Regions from separate parts of the Kitasatospora sp. NPDC101183 genome, predicted to be linked through region 1. Evidence: riboswitches for the same ligand, from Rfam matches in the RefSeq annotation. Region 1 holds a riboswitch; each other region holds the start of a gene.
The links. A riboswitch is a leader RNA that binds a small molecule or an ion and turns the genes downstream of it on or off. The one in region 1 is predicted to bind thiamine pyrophosphate.
Positions count from the first base shown of each region.

Region 1 (2,257 bases):
CGGGTCGGCGAGGCGCTGCTCGCCCAGGGCTCCCCCGACCCGCTGTACGCCAAGTGGATCGCGACGTACGGGGACGAGGCCTTCCAGTCGGTGGTGCGGCGGGTGCTGGCGCTCACCGACCGGATCGGGGAGGAACTGTCCGAGGCCGAACGGCGCCGGATGGTCGAGCACTTCACGACCACCTCGCGGTACGAGTGGATGTTCTGGGACGCGGCCTGGCGCGGGGAGCGCTGGCCGGTCTGACCTGCGCGGGGGCCGTCGTCACGGGCTCGCGGGCCCGTTCTCGGGGTGTTCGTCGGGGGTCACCCCGGGGGCCGGGGTCGGGGTGATATCGGGGTTCTCTCCGGGCCGTTGGGCCTCGTTCCGGCGCAAGTGTCACCGTACGATCGAAGTACCGAAAGCAAGCGGGATGCGGCACCGGACGGCAGCCGGCCCGAGGGGAGAAGAGGAACCGACATGGCTGAGTTCTGGAAGTCGCTGCCCTCCTGGGTGCGCAACATCGTCGTTCCGGTGCTGGTGCTGATCCTGGCCTGGAACATCATCGGCTTCGTGTTCGGCATCGTCGGCGCGGTGCTGAGCATCGTGATCAAGCTGCTGGTGGTGGTCGGCATCGCCGCCGCCGTGGTCGTCCTGGTGAAGAAGGCGGCCAAGAGCTGAGCCGCCGGCCCGACCGACCGCGCCCCTGAGGCCCGGCCCCCGCACCCGGGGAGCCGGGCCTCGGGCGTCGCTGGAGCCGTCCGCCGTTCCGTCCGCTGTTCCGTTCGCTGTTCCGTTCGCCGTTCTGTTCGCCGTCTGGACCTGTGGGGATCGGCTCGCTACGGTGTTGGGCGTCATGTGCAGGCAACACCGCCTGCGACGCGGGAGCTCGGAGCACCGGGCTGAGAGGGCGCTGACCGGACCGTCGACGGACGGACCGAACGCTGCGTCGACCGCAGGAACCTGACCGGGTAATGCCGGCGTAGGGAGTATGAGGTCCGATGACCACGTTCGAAGCACAGCCGCAGTCTGCCCGGCGCGCGGGGACCACCACCCCCGACAGTTCCGGCACCGGCTACCCCACCCCGGCCTGGCGCAAGGCCCACCGCGAGGGTTCCCGCCCCGACCTGCGCGTCCCGTACCGCGAGGTGGTCCTCACCAACGGCCGGACCGTCCCGCTGTACGACACCTCCGGCCCGTACACCGACCCGGCCTACGAGGCCGACGTGCGCCGAGGCCTCCCGCCCCTGCGCGACGCGTGGATCCGCCAGCGCGGCGACGTCGAGGAGTACGACGGCCGCGAGGCGCGCCCCGAGGACGACGGCATCCGGCACACCTCCCCGCGCGGCGGCGACCTGCGCAACCTCGACGCCGTCTTCCCCGGCCGCCCGCGCCGCCCGCTGCGCGGCCGCGACGGTGTCGCCGTCACCCAACTCGCCTACGCCAAGCGGGGCGTAGTGACGCCGGAGATGGAGTTCGTCGCCCTGCGCGAGGGCCTGGAGCCGGAGTTCGTGCGCGCCGAGGTCGCCCGCGGCCGGGCCGTCATCCCGGTCAACGTGAACCACCCGGAGGTCGAGCCGGCGATCATCGGCACCGACTTCCTGGTGAAGATCAACGCCAACATCGGCAACTCCGCCGTCACCTCCTCGATCGAGGAGGAGGTGGAGAAGATGACCTGGGCCACCCGCTGGGGCGCCGACACCGTCATGGACCTCTCCACCGGCCGCAACATCCACACCACCCGCGAGTGGATCCTGCGCAACTCCCCTGTGCCGATCGGCACCGTGCCGCTCTACCAGGCCCTGGAGAAGGTCGACGGCCGGGCCGAGGAGCTCAGCTGGGACGTCTACCGCGACACGATCATCGAGCAGTGCGAGCAGGGCGTCGACTACATGACCGTCCACGCGGGCGTGCTGCTGCGCTACGTCCCGCTCACCGCGCGCCGCAAGACGGGCATCGTCTCGCGCGGCGGCTCGATCATGGCGGCCTGGTGCCTCGCGCACCACAAGGAGAACTTCCTCTACACCAACTTCGAGGAGCTCTGCGACATCCTCGCCGCCTACGACGTCACCTTCTCCCTCGGTGACGGGCTGCGCCCCGGCTCCATCGCCGACGCCAACGACGAGGCGCAGTTCGCCGAGCTGCAGACCCTCGGCGAGCTCGGCCGGATCGCCCGCGGGCGCGACGTCCAGGTGATGATCGAGGGCCCGGGCCACGTCCCGATGCACAAGATCAAGGAGAACATGGATCTCCAGAAGGAGATCTGCGACGAGGCGCCGTT
Region 1 covers NZ_JBIWOW010000035.1:41,975-44,231, reverse strand. Annotated here, with positions in the region: gene tenA (thiaminase II) at 1-243, shown strand, start outside; gene ACIRRS_RS34240 (DUF5326 family protein) at 457-657, shown strand; TPP riboswitch at 848-982, shown strand; gene thiC (phosphomethylpyrimidine synthase ThiC) at 978-2,257, shown strand, end outside.

Region 2 (2,257 bases), on a different contig from region 1:
CCACAGCACCGACCAGGAGGCGTCCTGCGGGCCGCCGCGCCACAGCAGCTCGTCGCCCTCGGCGTGCCGGCCCGCGTACTGGACCATCCGCCCGAACTGCTCGGACCAGAAGTACGGCACCGGGTCGTACGGCGCCGCCTCCTCGCCGAGCACGGCGGCGGCCACCGCGTCGCCGGAGTGCAGCGCGTGGTCCCAGTGCTGGACGGCCAGCCGGGCGCCGGAGCGGGCGGAGGGGTAGCTGACGCAGTCCCCCGCCGCGAAGACGCCGGGCAGGCCGGTGCGCAGCCGCCCGTCCACGAGGATCGCGCCGGTCGCGTCCAGGTCGAGGCCCTCGGCCAGGGAGCCGGCCAGCCAGCCGGTGGCGGGGCGGGCGCCGATGCCGACGACCACCTCGTCCGCGGGCAGGTGCGAGCCGTCCGCCAGCCGGACGGCGCCCGGCTCGACGGCCTCCACGCCGACGCCGCAGCGCAGGTCGACCCCGGCCTCGGCGTACCAGGCGGTCATCGCCGCGCCGACCTCCGTGGGCAGCGCCCCGGGCAGCGGGGCCGGCCCGGCCTCGACCACCGTCACCTCGCAGCCCGCCTGCCGGGCGGCCGTGGCCACCTCGGCGCCGATCCAGCCCGCGCCGACCAGCACCAGGCGGCGGCCCGGGCGCAGCAGGGCGCGCAGGGCGAGGGCGTCGTCGAGGGTGTGCAGCAGGTGGGCCCGGTCCGCGCCGGGCAGGGCGCGGGGCACGGCGCCGGTGGCGATCACCAGGGCGTCGTACGGGAGGTCCCCGGCGTCGGTGTGCAGGGTGCCGGGGGTGAGGCCGGTGGCGCGGCGGCCGAGGAGCAGCTCGACGCCGAGGGCGTCGTAGTCCACGTCGAGGGTGGTGGCGTCGGCCTTGCCGAGCAGGACGTCCTTGGACAGCGGCGGCCGGTCGTACGGCGCGTGCGGCTCCTCCCCCACCAGCAGGATCCGCCCCGCCCAGCCGCCCTGCCGCAGCTTCAGGACGCACTGCGCCCCGGCCAGCCCGGCCCCGACAACAACCACGATCCGCTCAGTTCCGCTCAGCTCCACCACGCCCGTCACTGTACCCAGCGCCACCGTCCCCCCTCCCGGGGCCTTCGGGTGGGGCGAGGCCCGGCGTTAAGGTGGGAGCACCACACGGGAGCCCGGCGAACCGGGCTGAGAGGCGGGCTGGCACGGCCTGCGACCGTCCGAACCTGATCCGGGTCATACCGGCGAAGGGAGAAGAGCAGCCTTGTCACGCTTGCTGAAGGGTGCCCACACCGAGGTGCTGGTGATCGGCGGAGGCATCATCGGCCTCGCCGTCGCCTGGCGCGCGGCGCGGCGCGGAGCGGGGCACGTGATCGTGGTCGACCCCGAGCACGGCCACGGCGCCGCCGGTGTCGCGGCCGGGATGCTCGCGCCGGTCACCGAGGTCCAGTACGGCGAGGAGCCGCTGCTGCGCCTGAACACGGCCTCGAACGCGCGCTACGCGGCCTTCGCCGCCGAACTCACCGAGGCGAGCGGCGGCCTGGACACCGGCTACCGCCGCTGCGGCACGATCGCCGTCGCCCTGGACTCCGACGACCGCGAGGAACTGCGCGACCTGCACGCCTTCCACCAGCGCCTGGGTCTGGACTCCAGCTGGCTCACCGGCCGCGAGGCCCGCCGCCTGGAGCCGATGCTCGCCCCCGGCGTGCGCGGCGCCCTGTACGCGGCGGACGACCACCAGGTCGATCCCCGCCGCCTGCTGAAGGCCCTGTACGCCGCCTGCGAGCGCGCGGGCGTCCTGCTCCACCGGGCCGAAGCCGTCGAGTTGCTGGTCGAAGGCGGTCGCGCGATCGGCGCCCGCCTGAGCACCGGCGAGACCGTGACGGCCGAGCGGGTCGTCCTCGCCGCCGGGCCGCGCAGCCACCTGCTGCCGGGCCTGCCGGAGGGGGTGCTGCCCGCGATCCGCCCCGTCAAGGGCCAGATCCTGCGCCTGCGCGTCCCGGAGGCGTACCGGCCGTTCCTGTCCCGCAACGTCCGCGCCGTCGTGCGCGGCCAACACCTGTACGTCGTCCCGCGCGAGAACGGCGAGCTGGTGATCGGGGCGACCAGCGAGGAGCAGGGCTACGACACCACCGTCACCGCCGGCGGCGTGTACGAACTCCTGCGCGACGCCCACGAGTTGATCCCGGGCATCACCGAACTCCCGCTCGTGGAGACCTCGGCGGGCCTGCGCCCCGGCTCGCCGGACAACGCCCCGCTGCTCGGCCCGACCTCCCTG
Region 2 covers NZ_JBIWOW010000016.1:217,398-219,654, reverse strand. Annotated here, with positions in the region: gene ACIRRS_RS23810 (NAD(P)/FAD-dependent oxidoreductase) at 1-1,062, opposite strand, end outside; TPP riboswitch at 1,137-1,249, shown strand; gene thiO (glycine oxidase ThiO) at 1,244-2,257, shown strand, end outside.
Region 2: linked by a shared signal. The riboswitch ahead of thiO (glycine oxidase ThiO) and the one ahead of thiC (phosphomethylpyrimidine synthase ThiC) in region 1 are both predicted to bind thiamine pyrophosphate.

Region 3 (2,257 bases), on a different contig from region 1:
CCACGGCAGCAGCATCAGCCAGCGCGAGGGCGCGTCGGCGGAGAGGTTCCAGCCGTTGCGTCCGGCGCCGAAGAAGTAGTCCACCGCCAGCACCGCGAGCAGCGGCACGAACACCGAGCCGATCAGGCCGAGGAAGTTGCTGTAGGTGTCGGTGAAGCGGTCGATCCGCAGCGCCAGCACGGTGATCAGCACGCCGATCAGGCCGCTGAGCACCCGGCGGTCCACCTTCGGCAGCAGGTTCTGCACGGACATCGCGGTGGAGTACACGTTGGCGAAGGACTGGTCGGTCTCGCGCAGCACCAGCACCAGCAGGAACAGCCAGCCGGCCCAGACGCCGAGGAAGGAGTCGAAGATCCGGTTCGGGTCCCCGTCCGACTGGAGCAGCGCCATCAGGCCGAGGACGTAGCACCAGACCTGGGCGATCGTGTAGCCGGAGAAGCTGCCCCAGAACGCCGAGCGCGGGGTGCGCGAGTGCCGGGTGTAGTCGGCGGCCAGCGGGACGAAGGAGATCGACACCGCGATCATCGCGTCCGTCGCGCCGAGGAAGCCGTGCCAGTTGCCCGCGCCCGGGTCCGGCACGCCCTGGCGGCCCAGCTGGACGGTGAAGTAGACCATCGCCACCGCGACGGCCCCGGCGACGAAGCGGCGCAGCACGGCGATCGAGCCCAGCGGCCAGATCGTCAGCGCGGTGGTCAGCGCGCCCGCGAGCAGCACGAACAGCCAGCGGTAGTCGGTGGTGTGGGCGACGGTCTGCGCGCTCGCCGCGATGGTCAGCAGCTCGAACACGCCCCAGCCGACGCACTGGACGATGTTCAGCACCGTCGGCAGGTAGGACAGCCGGGTGCCGAACAGGCCGCGCAGGTTGGCCATCGCGGGCGCGCCGGTGCGGGCGCCGATCAGCGAGGCCACGCCGAGCATCGCGGTGCCGACGGCCGTGCCGACGACGATCGCCGTCACGGCGGCGGCCAGCGACATCTCGCTGCCCTTGGTGCCGAGCACGGTGGCGGCGGTGGAGAAGCCGATCAGGCTGACGCCCAGGTTCATCCAGAGCGCGAAGTGGTCCCGGAAGCGCAGGGTGCGCGGCGGCTCGGTGTCGAGGACGAGCGGGGCCTCCTGGCGCCCGTCGCGCTCCAGGACGTCCGTCGCGGAGGGGAATTCCTTGGACGCGGGCGCGTCGGAAGAAGAGGATGACGAAGCGGGCGGCATGGCCGATACTCCCTACGCCGGCATTACCCGGACAGGTTCCGGCGGTCAGCGCCCCCTCGACGGTTCGCCGACGGTGCCGTGGCGTACGGTCGACATGCGCACTCTCAGCCTGGTGGGTCCAAGCTCCCGCGTGTCAGTTCGTGGAGCGACAGGCTAACCGGCAGGGGGGTGAACGCCAAGGCCAGGGGGTGCGCGGTCCGCATGGTGGGCGGGTCCGGCGGGGGTGGGGGAACCTCCGGCCGTCGGTCCTCCGTCCTTGCAGGTCGGCGCCGGTTAAGGATTCTTATGAGTTCTTCAGTGAGGTCCTTACGGCGATCGAATCGGCCGTACGAAAAACTATGGTCCTTGGTTCTGTCAGCTATGGAGGTCGTCCGTGAGCACCGAGCGCGAGGTTGGGCCCACCGGGTCGCAGGGGGAGCAGCCCTCGGGCGGTCTGGGAGCGGACGGTGCCGCTCCCGACGCCCCTGCTCAGGGCGGGCACAAGCCGACCATGGCCTTCAGCCGCGTCCCGGACCCGGCGGCCGACGCGGCCGAGCCGGTGGCCGGAGCCGCTGAGGCCGCCGACGCCGCTGAGGCCGTTGAGGCCGTTGAGGCCGTTGTGCCCGAGGACGGTGCTCCGGCGGACGGCGGGCACAACGCGACGATGGTGTTCAGTCGCGTGCCGGACCCGGCCGCCGAGGAATCCGTCCCGGCGGACGGCGGGCACAAGCCCACCGTGGCCTTCACCAAGGTCCCGGCGCCGGAGGCGCCCGTGGCCGAGCCCGCTCCCCTCGCCGCTCCTGTGGCAGAGGCGCCCGCCGTCGACCCGGTCACCGGGTACCTCGATGCGCCCCCGCCGGCCGTGCCGCCCGCACCCGTGCCCGCCCCGGCGCTGCCGCCGGTCGGCAACCCGTACGCCACCCCGACCCACGGCGTCCCGGCCGCCGGAGCGCAGGAGCCGTACGGCGTCGCGCCCGCCGCCCCCGTCGCGCCGGCCGCGCACGGGCACCACCCGTTCGGCGCAGGCCAGCCGCTCGGCGGCTGGGGCCCCGGCCCCGACGCCACCCACGGC
Region 3 covers NZ_JBIWOW010000008.1:224,612-226,868, forward strand. Annotated here, with positions in the region: gene ACIRRS_RS13565 (purine-cytosine permease family protein) at 1-1,206, opposite strand, end outside; TPP riboswitch at 1,199-1,346, opposite strand; gene ACIRRS_RS13570 (S1C family serine protease) at 1,580-2,257, shown strand, end outside.
Region 3: linked by a shared signal. The riboswitch ahead of ACIRRS_RS13565 (purine-cytosine permease family protein) and the one ahead of thiC (phosphomethylpyrimidine synthase ThiC) in region 1 are both predicted to bind thiamine pyrophosphate.